DNA from 3 places in the Sphingobium salicis subsp. salicis genome. Region 3 is predicted to be linked to each of the others. Evidence: riboswitches for the same ligand, from Rfam matches in the RefSeq annotation. Region 3 holds a riboswitch; each other region holds the start of a gene.

Region 1 (7,743 bases), 4.6 Mb from region 3:
TATGGCGAGCGCGCCGGCAATGCGCTGCTGCGCGCGGTCGAACAGGCCGGCGGCACCGTCGTGTCGATGCAGACCTTCGACCGCACCCCCGCCTCGATCACCGCTGCGGTCAAGAAATTGCAGGCCTCGTCCAGCTATGACGCACTGCTGATCGCCGACAGCGGCCGGGTCGCGCTGCAGGTCGCGCCGATCGTGCGCAAGAATGGCGGCGCCAATGCCCGTCTGCTCGGCACCGAAATCTGGAATACCGAAGAATCGCTGGCCGCCAGCCCCGTGCTGCGCGGCGCCTGGTATGCCAGCGTTTCGGACGGCCTCTATCGCCAGCTCGCGACCAAATATCGCACCCGGTACGGCAGCACGCCGTTCCGCCTGTCCTCGATGGGCTATGACGCGGTGCTGCTGACGGTGCGGATCGCCCAGGACTGGAAGCCGGGCGCGCCCTTCCCGACCGCGCGCCTGCGCGATCCGGGCGGCTTTGCCGGCATCGACGGCGCCTTCCGCTTCAACCGCAACGGCATCGCCGAACGCGCGCTGGAAGTGAGCGAGGTCGGCGCCGGCACGATCAACGTAGTCGATCCCGCCCCACGCGGCTTCGGCAATTAAGCAAAGGGGGCCGGAAGGCCCCCTTTTTCGTTACGAATCAGACCCGCGTCGTCGGCACGATCAGCGGCAGCCCGTCGCTGACGTCGATCCGCGCGGCGACGCCATAGACGGATGCCAGCCGCTCCGGCGTCAGCACGTCCATCGGCGCCCCGTCCGCCACCAGCGCGCCGCCATCCATCAGCAGCAGCCGGTCGCAATAGCGCGCCGCCATGGCGAGGTCATGCAGCACGGTGACGACCAGCGCCCCGTCCTGCGCCTGCGCCCGCAGCAATGCCATCACGTCGATCTGGTGGCCGGGGTCGAGCGCCGCGAGCGGCTCGTCGGCGATCAGCGCCGGTGCCCCCACCGCCAGCGCCCGCGCCAGCAGCACCCGCGCCCGCTCGCCGCCCGACAGCTCGGTCGCGATCCGGCCCTTGAAGCCGGTAACATCGGCGCGGACCATCGCATCCTCGATCGCCGCCTCATCGTCGGCGGTCAGGCGCGACAGCGGCCCCAGATGCGGCAAGCGCCCCAGCGCCACCAGCCGCTCTACCGCCAGGGGCCAGTGCAAGGTCTGGCCCTGCGGCAGATAGGCGATGGACCGCGCGACCGCCTGGCGCGACAGCCGCTCGACCGGCGTGCCGTCCAGCAGCGCGCGTCCGGCGGCCGGCTTCACCAGCCCCAGCAGCGCCCGCACCAGGGTCGACTTGCCCGCGCCATTGGGGCCGATCACGCCGATCAACTGCCCCGGCGCCATGGTCAGATTGACGCCGCACACCGCCAGATGGCGGCCTAGCCGGACGTCCAGTTGCTCGGTCGACAGGGTCACCATAGCCGCCGCTCCCGCATCAGGTGAATGAGGAAAACCGGCACGCCAAGGATCGCGGTCAGCACGCCCAGCTTCAATTCGCTGCTGGTCGGGATGATGCGCACGCCGATATCGGCCAGGGTCAGCAGCACCGCGCCGCCGAGCATCGACGGCAACAGCAGCGCGGAGGGCGATCGATCGGTCAGTGGTCGCACCAGATGCGGCACGATCAGGCCGACGAAGCCGATCGATCCGGTCACCGCCACCGCGCCGCCGACACCGATCGCCACCCCCGCCATCAGCCGCAGCCGCGCCCGCGACAGGTCGACGCCCAGCGCCCGCGCGCCATCCTCGCCCAGGGTCAGCGCATCGAGCGCGCGCCCGTCATAAAGCAGCAGCGCCGCGCCGACCGCGATGCAGGGCAGCGCCAGCAGCAGATGGTCGATGCTGCGATTTTCCAGGCTCCCCATCAGCCAGCTCATAATCTCCATCGCGGCAAAGGGATTGGGCGACAGGTTCAGCGCCAGGCTGATTCCCGCCCCCGCCAGCGTCGCGACGGCAATGCCGGCCAGGATCAGCGTCAACGGGCTTTCCGACGGCCCGGCAAGCAGGAACAGCGCGCCGATCGCCGCCAGCGCGGTGACGATCGCCAGCAGTGGCAACGCCATCGGGTGCAGTTCGGACAGGCCGAAATAAAGCGCGATCACCGCCCCCAGCGCCGCCGCATTGGACACGCCCAGCACGGCGGGTTCGGCCAGCGGATTGCGCAGATAGCCCTGCAATGCCGCACCCGACAGGCCCAGCATGGCGCCGACCAGCAGGCCGATCGCCATGCGCGGCAGGCGCAGGTCGATGACGATCGCCCGCGCCACCATGTCGCCGCCGCCCGCCAGCACGGACAGGATGCGCGCCGGCGCGATCGTCACCGATCCCAGCGCGACCGACGCGATGCCCGCGACCAGCAGCAGGGCGATCAGCCCCGGCAGCAACAGAGGATGCCGCCGCCCCTTAGAAGCGGACACGCACGCCGCCATAGGCCGACCGGCCATAGGTGCCATAGCCATAGGCGGTGGCGTAATCCGCATCGAACAGATTGTCGATCCGGCCATAGACTTCCAGATGGTCGCCCACGGGGAAGGTCGCGCGCAGCCCGGCCAGCCCATAGCCGTCGAGCCGGCGGGTGTTCGCCGTGTCGTCATAGCTGTCGCCGACCATGGTCAGCGTCGCGCCGGTCGACAGGCCGAAGGACCAGAGATAGTCGGCCGACAGGCTGACCGCATTGGCGGCGCGGCGCGGCAGGCGATTGCCGTCGGTGGCCCCGCCCGACCGGTCGCGCGCATCGACATAGCTGTAAGATGCCGCCACCGTCAGCGCCTCGACCGGCTTCAGCGTCAGCGTCGCTTCCACGCCCTTGGCGCGGGTCCGGTCCAGATTGCCATAGGTGTAGGTCGCATAATCATAATTGATCTGGTTGCGGGTATCGCGCCGGAAGGCGGTCAGCGACAGCACCGCCTTGTCCCCGTCCAGGCTCTGGTCGAAGCCGATATCATAGCTTTTCGACCGTTCCGGCCGCAGCGCGCTGTTGCCGCTATAGGTGTCGTAGAGCTGATAGAGGGACGGCGCCTTGAACCCCTCACCATAGGAGAGGCGGATATTGGTGGCGCCGGCGTTCGGCGTGTAATTGGCGTTGGCACCAAAGGTGGTCGCGCCGCCGAACTGGCTATGATCGTCATGGCGCAGCCCACCAGTGACGGCGAGGCCGGCAAGCGGCTTCACCACCGCCAGCGCATAGACGCTGTCGATGTTCGCCTTCGCGCTCGCTATGTCGCCAAAGCCGAAATACTCATAGTCCGGCCGCTCATGCTCATAGCCGAAGATCAGCTTGGCCTGATCCACCGGGGCATAGACGCCCTCATATTCGAACCGCAGATTGGTGCCCGAATAGCCATAGTCCGGGTCAGTGCCGCGCACGAAATAATAGTCGCGATCGTTGCGCATCCAGGTGACGGCAGCGCGGTTGGTCAGCTTGCCGTCGAGCAGCGCCAGGTTGATCCCGGCATAGCCGACATATTGGTCGAGCTTGCTGACGTCGCTGCTGTCGGCCGGCGCGCCGAAGAAGCTGTCATAGTCGAGATCGGCATGGATATAATAGCCGCGCAGGTCGAGGCTGAGCGTGTCGGAAAAGGCGATCTTCAGCTTGGCGTTGGTGGCGATATTCTCATAGCCATCCTTCTCCACGCCGCCGAACGACCGGCCGACCGAGGAAATGCCGTCGGTGTTGAAATAGGCGACGCCCAGCCCGCCCGACACCGCGCCGCGCGTGCCCGACACATCGGCCTTGGCGTTCAGCGTGTCGCTATAGCCATAATCGGCCGAGGCATTGACCTCGAAACCCTCGCTCGGCGCGCCGGTCATCACATTGACCACGCCGCCGATCGCCTGGCTGCCATAGACCACCGAGTTGGAGCCGCGCAGCACTTCGATCCGGCGGATATTGCCGGTCAGCAAATGGCCGAAATCATAGCCGTCGCCGATGCCGCTCGGGTCGTTGACCTTGACCCCGTCGATCAGCACCAGCGTCTGGGTCGTCTCCGCCCCGCGCAGCGACACGCCGGTCACGCCGCCGGTGGAGCCGTTGCGGCTGAAACGGACGCCCGGCGTGGTGGCGAGCAGTTCGACGACATCGACCGCCTGGCGCGTTCTGATCGTGTCGGCATCGATCACCGTGATCGCCTGGCCGACCTCGTCGCGCGGCTGCGCAATGCCCGAAGCGGTGACGACGATATCGTCATCCTGTGCCAGATCCTGGGCCAGTGCCGGCGTAGCGGCCAGCAGCGCGATCAGCGAAATCCCCAACGTCTTCATTTTATCGTCCCCCGGCGTCCGTCGATTTGGAACCGGGGCGTCCGCACAAGCGGTCGCTGCGTGAGGATCGGGAAGACGCCAGCGCCCCGCCCCACGCACCGATGCGGCCCCGGCCGCCATGGGCGTCGCTCGACGGAAACACCGCGCCATGGCCATCCCCTGGGCCAGGGCAAGAGCGACCAGACGCCGGCAGGTCTCCTGGCTCGCGGGTCAGGGCAACGATGCGCCAGCCTTCCCGGACCTGTCGGTCCAGTGGCCGGTTCCGGCTCTCCCCTTTTGAAGAGCTTGGGAACCCTGCGTATCGCGCTCACCGCTTACAGTTGCAGGGACAGCCGCGGATTTGGAAGGGCTTCGCCCCCCGCACCGCATTCCCGTTTTCAGCCCTTGCGGGCACCGGCGCGATCATGCGCGTCCGGGGCTTTTGACCGCCCCGGCGCGCGGCCCCCATAAGCCAAAGCACAAGCCCTGCCAAGCGGGCCAGGATCGCCCCGGCGGATCGTTGCGCGGCGCCGGCGGGCGGCTATGCAGGGGCCTCTTACCGAAGGAGCCGACATGTCCGATTCGCTTGCCATCACTGCCGCCGACGTCGCCGATGCCGCGCGGCTGATCGCGCCGGCGGCGGTCCGCACCCCGCTGATCGAGAATGCCGCGCTGAACGATCTCTGCGGCCGGCGTGTGCTGGTGAAGTTCGAGGGGGCCCAGCATAGCGGATCGTTCAAGTTCCGCGGCGCCTATAACCGCCTCGCCCGACTGAACGCTGCGGAACGCGCGGCGGGCGTCGTCGCCTGGTCCTCGGGCAATCATGCCCAGGGCGTCGCCTTTGCCGCGCGCCTGCTCAGCATTCCCGCCACGATCGTGATGCCGGCCGATGCGCCGGCGATCAAGACCGCCAACACCCGCGCGCTGGGCGCCGAGGTCGTCCCCTATGACCGCTTCACCCAGAGCCGCGAGGAAATCGCCACCGCCCTTGCCACCGAACGCGGCGCGACGCTGGTTCCCTCCTTCGACGATCCCTTCATCATCGCCGGCCAGGGCACGATCGGCCTGGAGATATTGGAGCAAGCGCAGGCCGCCGGCGCCGACCTCACGCAGATTCTCGTCTGCTGCGGTGGTGGCGGCCTGGTCGCGGGCACGGCCACGGCGGTCAAGGCCGCCCGCCCGGACATCAGCGTCTATGCGGTCGAACCCGCCGGTTTCGATGATACCGCCCGCTCGCTCGCCAGCGGCACGCGCGAAAGCGTCTCGCCCGACGCGCGCAGCATCTGCGACGCGCTGCTGGCGCCCAGCCCCGGCGCGCTGACCTTCCCGATCAACCATGCCCTGCTGGCCGGCGGCCTGGTCGTCAGCGACGATCAGGTGCGCGACGCGATGCGCTTCGCCTTCACCACGCTCAAGCTGGTGGTCGAACCGGGTGGCGCGGTCGCCCTCGCGGCCATGCTGACCGGCCTCGCCCCGCCCACCGACGGCGCCACCGCCCTCGTCATCTCCGGCGCCAATGTCGATCCGGCGGCCTATGCCGCGATCATCGGCAGCCAAGACGCCTGACCGCTGGTCTTTTGCCCCGTCCCGCACTAAATGCGGCGCCATGATGAGCCGCTTTTCCAAGATGCATGGTCTGGGCAATGATTTCGTCGTGATCGACGCGCGCCAAGCGCCGGTCGCGATGACGGAGGCGCGCGCCCGCGCCATTGCCGATCGCCATGCCGGCATCGGCTGCGACCAGTTGATCGTCATCGGCGATGCCGAGACCGGCGACCAGGCCGACGTGTCGATGCTGATCTTCAATTCCGACGGGTCGGAAGTGGAAGCCTGCGGCAATGCCACCCGCTGCGTGCCGCTGTTCGTCGGCAAGGACGTGCTGATCCGGACCAGGGCCGGGCTGCTCGACGCCAAGGGCGTGGACGGCGGCGCCAGCGTCGACATGGGCGCGCCCCGCTTCGACTGGGACGCGATCCCGCTTGGCTATCCGATGGACACGCTGACGATGTCGGCCAGCTGGGAAGACCTGCCCGCCCCGGCCGCCGTCAATGTCGGCAACCCGCATGTGATCTTCTTCGTCGAGGATCTGGACGCGGTCGATTTCGAACGGCTCGGCCCGCTGATCGAGCATGACCCGCTTTTCCCCGCCCGCGTGAACGTCAATTTCGCGCAGATCGTCGGCCCGCAGCACCTGCGCCTGATCGTCTGGGAACGCGGCGCCGGCCTCACCCGCGCCTGCGGCACCGGCGCCTGCGCCACCGCCGTCGCGGCGATCCGCCGCAAGCTGATGGCCGGCCCGGTGACGGTCAGCCTGCCGGGCGGCGACCTGGAGATCGACTGGGCACCGGGCGGCACGATCCGCATGACCGGCCCCGCCACCCATGTGTTCGACGGCGAGGCGGACTGGGACCGCTTCTGACCGTGGCCGGTCCCGACATCATCACCCTGGGCTGCCGGCTCAACATCGCGGAAAGCGAAGCGATCCGCGAAATGGCCGGCGCACAGGACGACCTGATCGTCGTCAACAGCTGCGCCGTGACGGCCGAGGCCGTGCGCCAGACCCGGCAGGCGATCCGCCGCGCCCGGCGAGACCGCCCCGAAGCCCGCATCCTCGTCACCGGCTGCGCTGCCCAGACCGAGCCCCAGACCTTCGCCGCCATGGCGGAAGTGGACGGCGTGATCGGCAACCGGGAGAAGCTGGAGGCCGCCGCCTTCGCCCCGGTGGCGGATAAGGTCAACGTCTCCGACATCATGGCCGTGCGCGACACCGCGCCGCACATGGCCAGCGCCTTTGCCGAACATGCCCGCGCCTTTCTGGAGGTGCAGAATGGCTGCGATCACCGCTGCACCTTCTGCATCATCCCCTATGGCCGGGGGAACAGCCGCTCCGTCCCCGCCGGCGCGGTGATCGACAAGGCGAAGCAACTGGTCGATGCGGGCTATAGCGAGATCGTGCTGACCGGCGTCGACGTCACCAGCTATGGCCCCGACCTGCCGGGCAGCCCCTCGCTCGGCCAGCTTGTCGAACGACTGCTGCGTCATGTCCCGGACCTGCCCCGGCTGCGCCTTTCCTCGATCGACAGTGTCGAGATTGACGAGCGGCTGTTCGACCTCATCGCCCATGAGCCGCGCATGATGCCGCATCTGCATCTCTCGCTACAGGCCGGCGACGACATGATCCTCAAGCGCATGAAGCGCCGCCATGCCCGCGCCGATGCCGTGCGCATCGTCGAGCGGGTGAAGGCCGCCCGCCCGGACATCAGCATCGGCGCCGACATCATCGCCGGCTTCCCGACCGAGGATGATGCCATGTTCGCCAACAGTCTGGCGCTGGTCGCCGATTGCGACATCGTCCATGGCCATATCTTCCCCTATTCGCCGCGCACCGGCACGCCCGCCGCGCGCATGCCCCAGCTCGATCGCGCCACCATCAAGGCCCGCGCCGCGCTGCTGCGCGACGCCTGCACGGCGCAGCGCGACGCCTGGCTCGCTCGCCTGGTCGGCACCCG
Region 2 (7,743 bases), 1.2 Mb from region 3:
CGCCTCACCCACCGGCGCCAGTTCGATCGCGTCATAGCCCTTCCAGCGATAGAAGAGCGCGCTGGCGATCCAGCAGGCGATGAACAGGCCGATGATCGCAAAGCCCAGATCATTGAAATGCTCGCCCAGCGTGGCGGCAACATCCCAGATGCCGCCGGAGAGCCCCAGCTTGTCGCCGAGCAGCGCCAGCGTCTCGATCGTGCCGATGCCGATCGCCACCGCCGCCGACAGGGCGGTGATGACGATATTATAGTAGAGCTTGCGCAGCGGCTTCACGAACGCCCATTGATAGGCGCCCATCATCAGCATGCCGTCGACCGTATCGACCAGCGCCATGCCCGCCGCGAACAGCAGGGGCAGCACCAGCACCGGGCCGAGCGCAAAGCCGTCGCTCGCCTGCGCGGCGGACAGGCCCAATATCGCCACTTCGGTCGCTGTATCGAAGCCCAGGCCAAAGAGGAAGCCGAGCGGCGCCATCTGCCACGGACGGGAAATGAGGCGGAAGACCGGGCGGAACAGGCGCGACAACGGCCCGCGCCCGCCGGTCAGCATGTCGAGATCCGCCTCGACATAGCTGCCGCCCGCCTGCACCCGGCGGAAGGTCGCCCAGACCTGGCGCAGGATCACCAGATTCATGATCGCGATGGCAAACAGGAAGGTGGCGGAAATCAGCGTCGCCACCACGCCGCCGGCGGCGCGGAACCGCTCCAGCCCGGCGAGCGCACTGACCGCATAGGCGAGGCCCAGCGCGGCGATCAGCACGATCGCGCTATGCCCGATCGCGAACCACAGGCCAACGGTCAGCGGCCGCTGCCCATCCTGCATCAGCTTGCGCGTCACATTGTCGATCGCGGCGATATGATCGGCATCGACCGCATGGCGCAGGCCCAGGCCCCAGGCGAGCAGGGCCGTGCCCATCATCACCGGCCGGTCGCCGAACAGGGCGAAGGCCCAGCCCCAGACAGCCAGATTGGCGAGGACGAGCGCCGCGATCAGCGGCACGCTGCGTCGCCGAAGCGACGCCTGCAAAGGGGTGGCAGTCATGCGGTTTCTCCGATCAGGGGCCGTAGGGCGCGGGCGCGCCGACGGCGATTGCGGACGCGGCGCAGATCGCGCCGCAGCTTGGAAAGGCCCATCCATGTCCCCGTCCCGCAAACGAGCGTGACCATGGCGAGCAGCGGCAGGACGATCAGATCCCACCAGGGACGGGTGCGCAGCAGCGGGAAGTCGAGCCGGTGCAGCCCGTCCTGCAGCCAGCGGAAGGCCCGGCCATTGCGGTCGAAGGCGCGGATCAGGCGGCCCGATGCCGGATCGACATAAAGGCGTGTCGCCTGGTCATCGGCCAGGATGACGCGCCACACCGGCAGGGCGACGCTGGCCTTGTGACCATAATAATAGGCATCCTCCTGGCCCAGCAGGACGATCGAGCCGATCGGCGGTCCATCCTGGAGCGCCGCGCGCAGCCCCGCTTCGGACAAAGCGGCAAAACGGCCAGCAGCGTCGAACCGCCGCGCCTTGCCCGCCCGATCGATCGCCACCAGATGGATGGCACCGGCAACAGGCACCACCTCCAGCCGGACGATACCCGTCGGCAGGGCGGGCAGCGCCGCGATCGCCCGGCGCACGTCGCCCCAGGCGAAGTCGCCGTTCAGCCGCTGGCGCTGCGTCATCATCGCTTCGCTGTCGAGCAGCCCCCAGGGGTTCATCGACAGCAGCCCGCTCGCCACCCAGGTCAAGGTGAGGATGCCGAAGAACAGTCCGGCCATATGATGCCACCACCACAGGCCGCGATAAGGCGATCCGATGCTGCCGTCGCGGCGGCGGCGCAGCCGGGCGATGCCGACCCACAGGCCGGTGATCGTCAGGAAGCAGCCGATCAGCGAGGTCCAGATGACGACCTGGCTCCACAGCGCGCCATCCTGCCGCAGGATCGTGGGATAGAGCCAATGCGGCACCGCCCCGAGCCAGCCCCAGAAGCGCTGGAAGCGGGTGGTCAGTTGCACTACTTCCCCGCTCCTGCCCGAGACATAGGCCTGCGTGCCGGCGGCATCGGCATAATCGACGCGGTAGAGCGGCGCATTGCGGCGGAAGGTCTGGACCGTCCACTGGTCCATCTCCGTCTGGGCGACCTGCCCGACCGGGCCGGCAATGGCGCTGTTCTGGCCGAACTCGGTCGCGATCCTGTGGATATTTTGCGGATCGACCTGCTCGACCGGTTTCCCCGACGCCCAGTCATGGGTGCCAGCGGATACTCGCATCTGGGGAATGGTGCGCGTCGGATCGAGCGCGGGCGTCACCCGCAATACGGGCCACCCCGCCATCATCTCGATCCGCGCGACGGACAGCATCATGGCATCGGGCAATATCCCCGCCCTTTCAGCCGACAGGTTGAGGGGCGTAAGCCCCCCAAGCTGCGCGGCCGGTGTCAGGCGCGGATAGTCGACATAGAGCATCACGAAGCCGGACAGGCACCACAGCGTCATGACGGCGCCGATGAGGATGCCCAGCCAGCGATGCAGCAGCAGGACCGGCCGCATCATGGTCAGAAGCTCAGGCCATAGCTGACCCGCAGCGTGCGCGGCACGCCCCGGTAGAAATAGAGGAAGCGGCTGTTGCTGCCGTCCAATACTCCTGCATCGCTGACCGCCGAGCGATAGCCGGTGGAGGCGTAATCGCGGTCGAACAGATTTTCGACATTGATGCCGAACCGGTTGCGCCGCGCCTGATCCAGCCACAGATGCGCGCCCGCATCGACCACAGCATAATTGCCATAGTTCATCCGGCCAAAGCCCGATGCGGTCGACCAGACATCGCCCACCCAATTGGCCGACAGATTGGCGCCGAAGCGGCTGGCTTCCGGCGCATAGACGATCGCGGCGCGGCCATATTGTTCCGGATTGCGATCGCGCTGCACCGAACTGCCCTGATTGCGGACGCGCGACCAGGTGTAGCTGGCCGACAGGCCCCAGCCACCGGTCAAATTCGCGTTCAGCTCCAGTTCGGCGCCCCTGGCCCGCACCTTGTCGCTGACGTTGATATAGGTGCCTTCCGGAAAGGCCGGATCATCATAGGTGGTGTCGATCAGGTCGGTGATGCGCCGGTTGAACCAGGTCGCCTTCCAGCGGATCGCCCCGCCGGCGAGCGCACCGCCCAGCGCGGCGTTGAGGTTCAGGCTTTCCTCCGGCTTCAGGTTCGGGTTGCCGACTTCGCAACAGGGATCATTGCCATAAAGCTGCGAGGCGTCGGGCAGCACGAAGGAGGTGCCGCCATTGGCCTCCACGAACAGCGCATCGCTGACATCATAGCGACCCGAGACGTTCCAGATCGTCTTTTCCGATCCCTTCGCCTTGTTGTAGCGCAGGCCGGCCGCGATCCGCGCCTTGCTCGACAATTCGTCGTTGGTGCGCAGCTGGAAGATGCCGGCATGGACCTGTTCATCGGTCGGCGCGATCAGCAGGACGTCGTCGCGGCCGTTGAAGCTCTGGAAATCATAGCCGATCAGCGTGTCGATGCCGCGCAGCATGTTGAGCTGCACCACCGCGCTGCCACCATAATCCTGATAGCCCCAGAAGGTGCCGGCAGGGTAGATGACCTGTGGCGGGCCGGCGGGCACGGGATTGCGGATCTGGACATAGGCAGTCTTCCAGTCGTGGAAATAGCCTTTGAGGAAGAATTGCACGCCATCCTCGCCGGTATAGTCGAGCCGCAGGCTGGCCACTTCCTCGTTGCGGTCGTTGCGGCTCTCCTTCGTCCGGGTCGCGCTGATATTGTCGAGATCGGCCTTGGTATGCTGGTAGAGCGCGTTGAGGCGCAGGTCCGGCGCGATATCATATTGATATTTGATGCCCGCCGACCAGAGATCATAGCCGCGCGCGCGATCGGTCGCGCTGGGCTGCATCACGTCATAGGGGCGATAGCCGTCCGACTGGCTGCGATTGGCCCAGACGACGAAGCGATGCTGGCCGATCGCGCCGCGAACATAGCCATCCAGGCTGGTGCCGGCGAAGCTGTCGAGGCTGGCATTGACCTGGCCGCCCAGATCGTCGCTGAAATCGCGGGTGACGACATTGATGACACCGGCCGCCGCCTGGGTGCCATAGAACAGGCTTTCGCCGCCTTTCAGCACCTCGATCCGCTCGATCATGCTGGCGGCCATGGTGTCATTGGGCGACGTGCCGCCATAGAGGCGGTTGTTCAGGCGAATGCCGTCCATCGTCCACAGCACATCCTTGGTGCGCGAACCCTGAAGCGCGATGTCGACATAGCTGAACGGCCCGGACTGCGACCGGATGAACAGGCCCGGCACCGCTTCGAGCGCGCGGGCGGTATCGATCGCGGCAGCATCGCGGATCTGCGTGTCGGTGACGATCTCGATGGCATGGCCATAGCGCGACAGCTGCTGCGGCAGCGTCTCTTCCAGGCTGGTGCCGGTGACGACGATGCTGTCGCCTTCCCCTTCATCGGCGAAAGCCGGCGATGCGATGGCAAGCGAAAGGGCCAGAGCGGCCCGCGAAACGATATTGGACTTCATATATTCCCCCATCCGGCGCCGCGTTCGACGGGCGGGGGCAACCTTCACGAGCGGCACGCGCGCGAACGTCCGACACACGCGCCGGCCGGGCGCCCAAGGGCAACCGACGCGCGTCGTCGCAGCGGCCCCAGCCGCTCGTTCGTCGCTCAGACGGAAGTTACCGTGCCGCGGCCATCCCCTGGACCAAGGCAAGAGCGACCAGACGCCGGCAGGTCTCCTGGCTCACGGGTCATCGCTTGATGCACGGCCTTCCCAGGCCTCGCAGGATTTAGCGTCCGGCCCAGTGGCTGGCGGATCGGTCATTCTGCCGTCCGCACATGTACATCGCGCTCACCGCTTACAGTTGCAGGGACAGCTGCGGATTTGGACGGTCACCCGTCCGCACCGCATTCCCTATTAAGCCCCTTTCGGGACACCGGCGCGATCATGATCCCATGCCGTGCGGCGCGGGATCGGCGGGATCGATAATCGAATATCGGGCGGCCTGCAAGCGCCTCTCAGAACCAGGCGCGCAGGCCGATCACCAGGCTGGTAGCCGACGGCTTGTCGCCGGCGGCACGGGCATAATCCGCCGTATCGCCCAGCTTGCGTTCCCAGTTCACGCCGACATAGGGGGCGAATTCGCGGGCAATTTCGTAGCGCAGCCGCAGCCCCAGCTCGATATCGGACGGGCCGGCGCCGATCCCCAGTTCGGGCACGTCCTGCGCCGCCAGATTGAACTCGGCGGCAGGCTGCAGGATCAGCCGCTGGGTGAGGCGCTGGTCATAGCTCGCCTCCAGCCGCAAATGGGCGTCGCCCCTGGTCGACAGGAAGGCTTCGGCCCCGACCTCGAACCAGTAGGGCGCCAGGCCATCGATGCCGATCACCGCATAGCTGCGGTCCGGCCCTTCGCCGAAATCCTGCCGCACGCCCGCCTGCAGGTTGAACCAGGGGTCGATCGCCCGGCTGTAGAGCGCCTGCAGTTCGGCCCGTTCGAGCGATCCTCCGACCGTCCCCTCGCCTTCGCTCTTGACCGCGAAGCGGTTGATGTCGCCGCCGATCCAGCCTTCGCCTTCCCAGGCATAGCCATCCGCGCCCTTGCCGGCGCGATGTTCCAGCCGATCGAGCATCCATTGCGAATAGGTCATGCCGCCCCCTTCCGCGATCATCGCCGCGCGGGCGCGGGCCATGGCAGCGGGGTCATAGAGCGCGTCGGCGGCATGATCGGTCGGCACCGGCGGGGCCGTGCCCTGTGGGATCGCAGCATCGGTGGTGGGCATACTGTGGCCCATCGCGCCATGGTCCATCTGGCTATGGTCCATGGTCTGGGCCTGCACCGGCGCAGCGGCGGCGAGCAGCAGGAGCGCGATCAGCTTCATGCCGCGTCCTCCCCATGGCGCACCGTCACGACCCGCATCATCCCGGCATGCATGTGCATCAGCATATGGCAGTGGAAGGCCCAGTCGCCCAGCGCATCGGCGGTGAAGTCGAAACTGACCTTGCCGCCCGGCAGCACATTCACCGTATGCTTGCGCGGATTATGCGCCGCCTCGCCGGTCACCAGTTCGAAGAAATGGCCGTGCAGATGGATGGGATGGGGCATCATCGTGTCGTTGATGAGCGTCACACGCACCCGTTCCATATGACGGAAGGCGATCGGCTCCGCCCCCTCCGACAGCTTCACCCCATCGAACGACCACATATATCGTTCCATGTTCGCGGTCAGGTGGATGTCGAGCGATCGGGTCGGGGTGCGCAGGTCCGTGTTCGGCGTCAGCGACCGCAGATCGGCATAGGTCAGCACCCGATGGTCGACATGCTCCAGCCCCGTCGGCCGGTCGGCGGTGCGATCGGCCGGCATCGGCGACAGGGTGGCGACACCCGGCCCCATTTTCACGCTGGGCGCGACCGACTTGTCGCGCATCTTCATGCTGTGGCCGGACATGCTTTCATTGGCCGGCTGGCTGAGGTCGATCACGCCGCCATGGCCCATATCCATGCCGCCCATGTCCATGCCCATATCCTTCATGCCCAGCAGCGGCCGGGCGCGCCGATCGGGCACCGGCGCGACCATGCCGATCTGCGGCGCCAGCGTGGCGCGGACCAGGCCGGACCGGTCGATCGCCTCGGCAATCAGGGCATAGGGCTTCGCCTCGCCGGGCTGGACGATCACGTCATAGGTTTCGGCAATGCCGATCTGGAACTCGTCGGTCTCGACCGGCTGGACATCCTGCCCGTCGCACTGGACCATAGTCATCGGCAGGCCGGGCAGGCGGATATTGAAATTGGTCATTGCCGACGCGTTGATGATGCGCAGCCGGACCCGCTCGCCCGGCGCGAACAGGCCGGTCCAGTTTTCGGCTGTGCCCATGCCGTTCACCAGATAACTGTAGGTGGCGCCGGTGACGTCGGAAATATCGGTCGGGTCCATGCGCATCGCGCCCCAGTCGATCCGGTCCTTGAGGCCCTGATCCTTCCCCGCCAGCAACCCCGCCAGCGTCTGGCGCTGCATGTTATAATAACCGCCCATCTGCTTGAGCCGTTGCAGCAACCTGTGCGGATGAACCGGGCTCCAGTCGGCGAGCAGGATCACATGTTCCCGGTCATAGGCCACCGGATCGGCGCCGGCGGGATCGATGATGATCGGGCCATAAAGGCCCATCGCCTCCTGCATGCCGGAATGGCTGTGATACCAGTAGGTGCCGGCCTGCCGCACCGGGAAGCGATAAGTGAAGGTTTCGCCCGGCGCGATACCGGGGAAGCTGATGCCCGGCACGCCATCCATCTGGAAGGGCAGGATCAGCCCGTGCCAGTGGATCGAACTATCCTCTTTCAGCCGGTTGGTGACGGCGATGTTGACACTCTGCCCCTCGCGCAGGCGGATGAGCGGCGCGGGCGTTCCGCCATTGACGCTGATCGCATGGGCCGATCGGCCGCCGGTCGCAAAATGCCCGTCGCCGATGCCGAGCGCGATCGTCTCGCCCGACAGCGCGCCCTGGGCCGCGCCATGCGTGCCGGTGGCAGCCCAGCCGGGCAAGGCCTGCGCCAGTGCAAGCGCGGCGCCCCCCCGGATCAGGCTGCGGCGGTCGAGAGGGAGGGAGGGCAGATCGATCATGCCCCTCTATACGCGCGCCGCGTCGCTTTCCCTCAACATCTCCTGCAATTGCTTGCGGGCGCGATAGAGGCGGGTTTCCACCGCCTTTTCGGTGACGCCCAATATCTGCGCGACCTCG
Region 3 (7,743 bases):
CGGTTCGAGAGCCTGCACGAGACCGCCGAGGAATTTGCGTTCATCCTGTGGCAGCTGGGAGTGGAAGGCTGATGGCGTCGAGCTTCACCAAGCAATTCACCGCGCGGCCCGAGGATATCGATGTGCTGGGCCATGTGAACAATGCGGTGTGGGTGCAGTGGATGGAGCAATTGTCGGTCGAACATTGGATGACCGATGCCGACCCGGCCCATGTCGATGCCTATATCTGGGTCGTGACCCGGCATGAGGTCGATTATCGCGGCAACGTGACCGAGGGCGATGTCGTGTCGGGCCGCACCTGGATTCCGGAAGGACCGCGCGGCGCGCGGTTCGACCGGCTGATCGAGTTCACCGGACCGGACGGCAAGGTGAAGGTGTCTGCCAAATCCACCTGGGCGATGATCGACAAGGAAAGCGGCCGGCTGATGCGGGTGCCGGCCGAGGTAGCCGCCAACTTCATCGAGGGCTGAGCCGGCCCAGCTTCAGCGGGCGCTGACGGCCTGGGAGAGGGCGCGTGCCGCCTGTACATAGGCCGGTCCGCCGCACACGGTCCAGGCCTGGGGCAGGCTGATGCGCGCTATGTCGCGTAGCACGGGATGATGGAGCATTTCGGTGCCCTGGTCGGTGACGCGGTCGGTGGCGCTCTCGACGATCAGATAGTCTGGCCGTGCCGCGACCATCTCCTCCAGGCTGACCTGCGCGATCGCCGGCTTGCCCAAGTCGGCGGCCAGGTTGCGCAGGCCCGCCCGCGTCATCAGGCCGTCGACCAGCGTGCCGGTGCCGGTCATGTAGCCGCGCCGCTGATAATAGGCCGCGACTTTGGGCTTCGGCGCGCGGGGCAGGGCGGCAAGCTCCCGGTCCATCCGCGCGATCATCGCTTCGCCGCGGTCGGCATGGCCAGTCGCCTGCGCCACGGTGCGGATCGACGCGATGATATCGGCATAGCTGTCCGCGCTCTTGAGATCGACGGCGGGATAATGCTGGGCCTTGAGGATCGCGATCGCCGGATTGCGCCGTGCCGGCATGCCGATCACCAAGTCTGGATTGGTCGCCAAAATCTGCTCGGCCGATCCGTCGAGGATGGGCAGGCCCTTCGTTACGGCCGCCACCGCCGACATCTGCCGATCGCCGGCATTATGGGTCAGGCCGGCAATCTGGTCGCGATCGGCCAGCGCGACCAGCAATTGGTCGGCGCACAGGTTGAGCGACACGATCCGTTGCGGACGTTTGCTGGCACTGGCAGGCTGGCGCGCGGTAGCCGCCCATAATGTGGCGCCACCGACCAGGGCGATCATCAGGGCGATCATCCCCTTGCCGGGGCCGATGGGCGCAAAAATCCGCATGGCCATCTCCCTTAGCCCGCGCGCTCCGCCAGGCAAGGAAGATTGACGCTCCAGTCGGGCTCGCCTATCGCCCGGACTGCGACAGGTTCCCCGGCAGCGGGGATGAAAAGGGAATGGGGTTCAAGACCCCGGCTGCCCCTGCAACTGTGAGCGGCGAGCTTTTGTGCCACATGCCATTGGGACCGCAAGGTTCTGAGAAGGCGGCATGAATCAGCGATGACCCGCGAGCCAGGAGACCTGCCCATCGCGGTCGTCCTTCGCGCGGACAGGGTGTGCCGAGCGGACGGGGGTGAACCCGCGTGGCGACAGGTGGACCGCATAGGTGCGGGGACCATGTCGCGCCCGGCCGGGCACCGATATCGTCCCTGGGATGCGGTCCCTCGTCCGGGGGCTTATGTGTTCAAGTATCTGACTTTCTGTACTTTCCTTCTCTCCACCACCGCTTTCGCCGAAGAGGCGCAGCAGGCGCCGCCGCCCGATGCCGCGGCCGATGCCGGGGCATCCTCTATCCTCGTCACCGCGACCCGCCTCGCCACGCCGGTGGATCAGGTGCCGGCCTCCGTCACCGTGCTCGACAAGGCAGCGATCGACCGGGCCCAGGATCTGGGCGTCACCGAATTGCTGCTGCGCACGCCCGGCGTCAGCATCTCGCGCAATGGCGGCTATGGCACGGCGACGTCGCTGCGCATCCGCGGCGCGGAATCCGACCAGACCGTGGTGGTGATCGACGGGGTGAAGCTCAATGATCCCTCGTCGGCCGGCGGCGGCTATAATTTCGCCAATCTGCTGGTCGGCGATGCCTCGCGGATCGAAGTGCTGCGCGGCCCCCAGTCGACCCTGTGGGGCAGCCAGGCGATCGGCGGCGTCGTCAATGTCGTCACCGCCATGCCCGAAAAGGCGCTGGAGGGGAGTTTCGATGTCGAGGCGGGATCGCGCGACACCGTCAGTGCCCGCGCGGCGCTGGGCGGCAAGACCGGCCCGGTCAGCTGGCGGATCGGCGGCCAGAGTTTCACCACCGAGGGTATTTCCGCGATCAGCCCGGCCTTTGGCGGCAAGGAGAAGGACGGCTATACCAACCGCAGCGTCACCGGCCGGGTCGAGGTTGCGCTGGCGGACGGGATCAGCGCGGACCTGCGCGGCTATTATTCCGATGGCCATGTCGATTTCGACGCGACCAGCGCGGAAAGCCCCGCCTATGGCACCAATCGCGAATTTGTCGGCTATGCCGGCCTTAACGTCGCACTGCTCGACGGCCGCTTCCGCAACCGTTTCGGCTATGGCTATACCGACACCGATCGCGACAATTATGATCCGCGCAACCAGCGCAAGCAGACGTTCGACGCGGCGGGGCGCAACCAGCGGCTGGAATATCAGGGCAGCTTCGCGATCGCCGATGGCTGGACCGCGCTGTTCGGGGTGGAGAATGAGAATAGCCGCTTCCGCAGCGTGTCACCTTCGGCGTCGCTTTCGGTGCCGATTCCCGATCCGGCCCGCGGCAAGGCGGAGATCACCAGCGTCTATGGCCAGCTCAATGCCCAGCCGATTACGGGCCTGACCCTGACCGGCGGGCTGCGCTATGACGATCATAACCGCTATGGCGGTCGGACCCTTTTTTCCGCTGGTGGCGTCTGGGCGCTGCCGACCGGGACGGTGCTGCGCGCCAGCTATGGCGAGGGGTTCAAGGCGCCGACCCTCTATCAGCTCTTTTCCGAATATGGGAATCAGGCGCTCGATCCCGAACGCGCCCATGGCTGGGAAGCGGGCGCGGAGCAGCGTTTCTTTGGCGAGAAACTGCGACTGGGTGCGACCTGGTTTGATCGGACCACGACCGACCAGATCATCTATAATAGCTGTTCCTCCAGTTCGACCGATCCGCTCTGCTTCACGCCCGGCACCACCACCCGCCGTTATGGCTATTATCTCAATGTCGCGCGCGCCAAGGCGCATGGCATAGAGGCGCAGGCAGCGGTCGAGCCGGTCAAGGGGCTGACGATCGACGGCAATTATAGCTGGACCGTGGCGGAGGATCGTTCGGACGGCACCGCGAACGAAGGCAATTGGCTGCCGCGTCGGCCGCGGAACAGCGCCAATGGTTCGATCAGCTATGCCTGGCCCTTCGGCCTCACCACCGGCGCGGCGGTGCGCTGGTCCGGCCACAGCTATGACAATGCGGCCAACACCACCCGGCTGGACGATTATACACTGGTCGACCTGCGCGCCGAATATGCGTTCACCCCGGCGTTGCGCCTGTTCGCCCGCGTCGAGAATCTCTTCGACGAGAACTACATGACGGCCTATCGCTATGGCACGCTCGGCCGCAGCATCTATGCCGGCTTCCGGGGGCGCTTCTGATGCTGCGTCCCGTCGAACCCGGCCCCGCCATCGTCGCCTGCAATACCTGCCGTCATTCGGCCGAAGCGCGGGAGGATGAGGAGGGCGTGCGTGGCGGGGCACGGCTGGCGGAGGCGCTGCGCAGCGTGCAGGCCTCCGACCCGCGCTATGCCACCGTCGCGGTGCAGGACATGCCCTGCCTGTTCGCCTGCCAGGATCATTGCACCGTCCATCTGCGCGCGCCGGGCAAGGTCGGCTATGTCATGGGGCGGTTCACCCCGGATGCCGATGCGGCACGCGCGATCCTCGATTACGCCATTGCCTATGCCGCCAGCGAGCATGGCCGCGTCGCCTTTCGCGAATGGCCCGAAGGCGTGAAGGGCCATTTCATCACCCGTACCCCGCCGGAAGGATTTGTCGTCGAATGAGCTTCGCCTCGATCACCGATTTCGAAAATGCCCTGGCCAACCTGCCGCCGGCCGAGGAACTGGCGAGCGCGGCAGCACGCGCGCGGCAGGCCGAACTGACCAAGCCATTGGGGGCGCTCGGCCGGCTGGAGGATGTCGCGATCTTCATGGCAAGCTGGCAGGGGCGCGCGGTGCCGCGCCTGAAGCGGGCGCGTGCCGCGATCTTTGCCGGCAATCATGGCTTCACCGTCCACGGCGTCAGCGCCTATCCCGCCGCCGTGACCGCGCAGATGGTCGCCAATTTCGCCGCCGGCGGCGCGGCGATCAATGCCCTGGCCGGTGTCGCCGGGCTGGAACTGGCGGTGCGATCGATCGATCTGGACCGGCCAACGGCGGACTTCACCGTCGCGCCCGCCATGACCGACGAGGAGTGCCTGACCGCGCTGTCGATCGGCGCGGCGGCGGCCGAAGAGGATCTGGACCTGCTGGTCGTGGGCGAGATGGGGATCGGTAATTCGACCGCCGCCGCAGCCCTGAGCGCCCGCAGCTTCGGCGGAAAGGTCAGTGACTGGGTTGGTCCCGGTACGGGCGTCGATGGCGAGGGGATTGCGCGCAAGATCGCGACGATCGATCGCGCGCTCGCCTTCCATGCCGATGCGCCGGACAGCGCTTTTGAAACACTGCGCCGGCTGGGCGGGCGCGAACTGGCGGCGATTGCCGGCGCGGTGCTGCGCGCCCGCCAGCTGGGCGTGCCGGTGCTGCTCGACGGTTTCATCAGTTGCGCCGCGATCGCGCCGCTGGTGGCGCAGGTGCCGGCCTTTGCCGACCATTGCCTGGCCGGTCATTGCTCGGCCGAGCCGGGCCACGGCCTGCTGCTGGAGCGGATGGGCCTTGAACCGCTGCTGCGCCTCGACATGCGATTGGGCGAAGGCAGCGGCGCGGCGGTGGCGGCCAATATCGTCCGTGCGGCCGTAGCCGCGCATAGCGGCATGGCGACCTTTGCCGAGGCGGCGGTGTCGACCGCGACATGATGGGCATGCCGCTCCATCTGCTGCGGCATGGCGCGCCCGAGACGCCGGGCCTGTTGCTGGGGCGGACCGACAGCGTGCCGACGCGCGCGGGCATCGACGCCTGCCTGGCGCAGGCGGAGGGGCTGGAGATCGAGATGATCGTAACGTCCGACCTGCAGCGCGCCCGGCAGGCGGCGACGGCGATCGGCGAGCGCGCCGGCTTGCCGGTATGGGTCGATCCGCGCTGGCGGGAACTGGATTTCGGCATCTGGGATGGTCTGGCCCCGGCCGATGTCGATCCCGAGGCGCTCGCCCGTTTCTGGCAGGATCCGGATGGCTTCGCGCCGCCGGGCAGCGAGGGATGGACGGCATTGCTGGGGCGGATCGCCGATGCGGTCGAGGATCTGCCGCGCGTGCCCACATTGGTGCTGACCCATGGCGGGGCGATGCGCGCGGCGCTGGCCCATCTGTGCGGGTTCAGCGTGCAGCAGAGCTGGAGCTTCGGCCTGCCCTATGCCGCCTTGCTGTCGCTGGAACGCTGGACCGGGGAGCCGCCGCTCGCCCGCATCACGGGCCTGCGCCCATGAAGGGGCTGGTCCTTGCCATCCAGTTTCTGACCCGCCTGCCGATGCCGAAGGTGACAGCGAACGAGACAGACTTCGCACGGTCCATTCGATGGTTTCCGGCGGTCGGCGCGATTGTCGGTCTATCTGTCATGTTCGCTGTCAATCTTGCTGTTCGCGTCGATCCCTGGATCGGGGCGCTGGCCGGGCTGCTCTGCTGGGTCGGCGTGACCGGGGCGCTGCATCTCGACGGGCTCGGCGACATCGCTGATGCCTGCGGCGCGGTGCATAAAGGGCGCGACCGGTTGCTGGCGGTGCTGGCCGACCCGCATGTCGGCAGTTTCGGCGTGGTGGCGATCGGCCTGCAACTGATCGCCAAGCTGCTGTTGCTCCATGCGCTGGTCGAGCGGGGCATGATGTTGCCGCTGCTGCTCATTCCCTTTGCCGCGCGGATCGGGCCGCTGCTGTGGGCGCGCATGCTGTTGCCCCTGCATGCCGGGCTGGGCGCGCGCTTTGCCGATGCCGTCAAAACGATCCACATCGCCCTGTGGATAAGTCTATTGATAATCGCTGCCTGGTGGCTGCCGGCCCTGCTCGCAGCGCCGCTGCTGATGCTGGTCTGGGGCCTGTGGCTGAAGCGCCGGCTGGGCGGCATTTCCGGCGATGGCCATGGCGCGGGCATTGAACTGGTTGAAAGCGGGCTGCTTTTCGTCGTCCTGATCGCGGGCGGCACGACATGACGACACGCTGGACATGGCATGGCGGCGGCGTCGCGGCGGCGAGCGCGCATTTCGGCGGCGCGCCCGAAAGCTGGCTCGACTTATCCACAGGCATTAATCCCCATGCCTGGCCCGGCGCTGCCGAGCAGGCGATCGACTGGCGCGCCTTGCCCGACGAGCAGGGACTGCGCGCGCTTGAACAGGCGGCGGCCGATCATTTCGGCGCCGCTGCCGATCATGTCTGCGCGCTGCCGGGGACAGAGGTGGGCCTGCGCCTCGTTGGCACATTGCTCGACGGTTCGGTCCGCCATGCCAGCCCGGCCTATCGCACCCATGGCGCGATGGTGCCCGGCGCCGCGCCGGTCGATCTCGACCGTCTGGACGAGGCCGACGGGCAGACGCTGATCCTCGCCAATCCCAATAATCCCGACGGGCGTATCCATGGCGTGGCCGACCTGCTGACCCTGCTCGACCGGCGCGGGCCGGACGGCTGGCTGGTGGTGGATGAGGCCTTTGCCGATGGCCATCCCGGCATCAGCCTGGCGCCCTTTGTGGCGGACGATCGCCGCCTCATGCTGTTGCGCTCCTTCGGCAAGTTTTTCGGGCTTGCCGGCCTGCGCCTCGGCTTTCTGGTGGCGCCGCGCGCGATCGTTGCGCGGGTGCGGGAGCGGCTGGGTGCCTGGCCGGTGTCGGCCGCCGCCATTGCCATCGGCACGGCGGCCTATCGCGATAGAGCTTGGATAGAAGCGATGCGCGACCAGCTCCAGCGGGAGGCGCAGGCGCTCGACACGCTGCTGTTGCGCTGCGGCTATCAGCCGATCGGCCAAAGCCCGCTCTTTCGCCTGATCGAAACGCCCCATGCCACGGCCCTGTTCGAGCGGCTGGCAGGGCAGGCGATTTTGACCCGGCCCTTCGATAGTCAGCCGCATTGGCTGCGCATCGGCCTGCCGGCAGACGCGATGGGTCTGGCCCGACTGAAACGGGCGCTGCGCCATGGCTGATCCGGTTGCGTTGCTGGCGCTCGCGCTCGACGCAGCGGTCGGCTGGCCGGCGGCACTCTATCGCCGGATTGGCCATCCGGTCGGTGGATTTGCGCGGCTTATCGACCATTGTGCTGCGCGCTGGAATGATCCGAGGCGTAGCCATCGTGCCCGGCAAATGGGCGGGATTGCAACGTTGTTGCTTTTGCTGTCGGTGGCGGGCGGTGGCGGATGGCTGGTCCAATATCTGCTCCGCCTCTGGTTGCCGCAGCCGTGGAGCTGGATGCTGATCGGCCTGCTGGCCTATCCGGCGCTGGCGCTGCGCAGCCTCTATAGCCATGTCCGCGCGGTCCATCGCGCGCTGGCGGCCGATGATCTGCCGGCGGCGCG

What was found. Region 3 has a riboswitch for cobalamin ahead of VHN57_RS22365 (TonB-dependent receptor plug domain-containing protein). Riboswitches for the same ligand answer to the same signal wherever they lie in the genome.
Region 1: linked by a shared signal. The riboswitch ahead of VHN57_RS00355 (TonB-dependent receptor plug domain-containing protein) and the one ahead of VHN57_RS22365 (TonB-dependent receptor plug domain-containing protein) in region 3 are both predicted to bind cobalamin.
Region 2: linked by a shared signal. The riboswitch ahead of VHN57_RS16630 (TonB-dependent receptor plug domain-containing protein) and the one ahead of VHN57_RS22365 (TonB-dependent receptor plug domain-containing protein) in region 3 are both predicted to bind cobalamin.

What each region holds. Positions count from the first base shown of each region.
Region 1 is NZ_JAYRCS010000001.1:63,808-71,550, reverse strand. It holds gene VHN57_RS00370 (penicillin-binding protein activator) at 1-603, shown strand, start outside; gene VHN57_RS00365 (ABC transporter ATP-binding protein) at 641-1,414, opposite strand; gene VHN57_RS00360 (FecCD family ABC transporter permease) at 1,408-2,412, opposite strand; gene VHN57_RS00355 (TonB-dependent receptor plug domain-containing protein) at 2,399-4,255, opposite strand; cobalamin riboswitch at 4,427-4,668, opposite strand; gene VHN57_RS00350 (threonine ammonia-lyase) at 4,808-5,800, shown strand; gene dapF (diaminopimelate epimerase) at 5,841-6,653, shown strand; gene mtaB (tRNA (N(6)-L-threonylcarbamoyladenosine(37)-C(2))-methylthiotransferase MtaB) at 6,656-7,743, shown strand, end outside.
Region 2 is NZ_JAYRCS010000001.1:3,465,532-3,473,274, forward strand. It holds gene VHN57_RS16620 (HoxN/HupN/NixA family nickel/cobalt transporter) at 1-1,044, opposite strand, end outside; gene VHN57_RS16625 (peptidase) at 1,041-2,540, opposite strand; gene VHN57_RS16630 (TonB-dependent receptor plug domain-containing protein) at 2,543-4,531, opposite strand; cobalamin riboswitch at 4,722-4,966, opposite strand; gene VHN57_RS16635 (copper resistance protein B) at 5,029-5,889, opposite strand; gene VHN57_RS16640 (copper resistance system multicopper oxidase) at 5,886-7,625, opposite strand; gene VHN57_RS16645 (RNA polymerase sigma factor) at 7,632-7,743, opposite strand, start outside.
Region 3 is NZ_JAYRCS010000001.1:4,642,200-4,649,942, forward strand. It holds gene VHN57_RS22350 (S9 family peptidase) at 1-72, shown strand, start outside; gene VHN57_RS22355 (acyl-CoA thioesterase) at 72-470, shown strand; gene VHN57_RS22360 (ABC transporter substrate-binding protein) at 483-1,343, opposite strand; cobalamin riboswitch at 1,410-1,602, shown strand; gene VHN57_RS22365 (TonB-dependent receptor plug domain-containing protein) at 1,740-3,695, shown strand; gene VHN57_RS22370 (DUF1636 domain-containing protein) at 3,695-4,102, shown strand; gene cobT (nicotinate-nucleotide--dimethylbenzimidazole phosphoribosyltransferase) at 4,099-5,112, shown strand; gene VHN57_RS22380 (histidine phosphatase family protein) at 5,109-5,678, shown strand; gene VHN57_RS22385 (adenosylcobinamide-GDP ribazoletransferase) at 5,675-6,394, shown strand; gene VHN57_RS22390 (aminotransferase class I/II-fold pyridoxal phosphate-dependent enzyme) at 6,391-7,374, shown strand; gene cbiB (adenosylcobinamide-phosphate synthase CbiB) at 7,367-7,743, shown strand, end outside.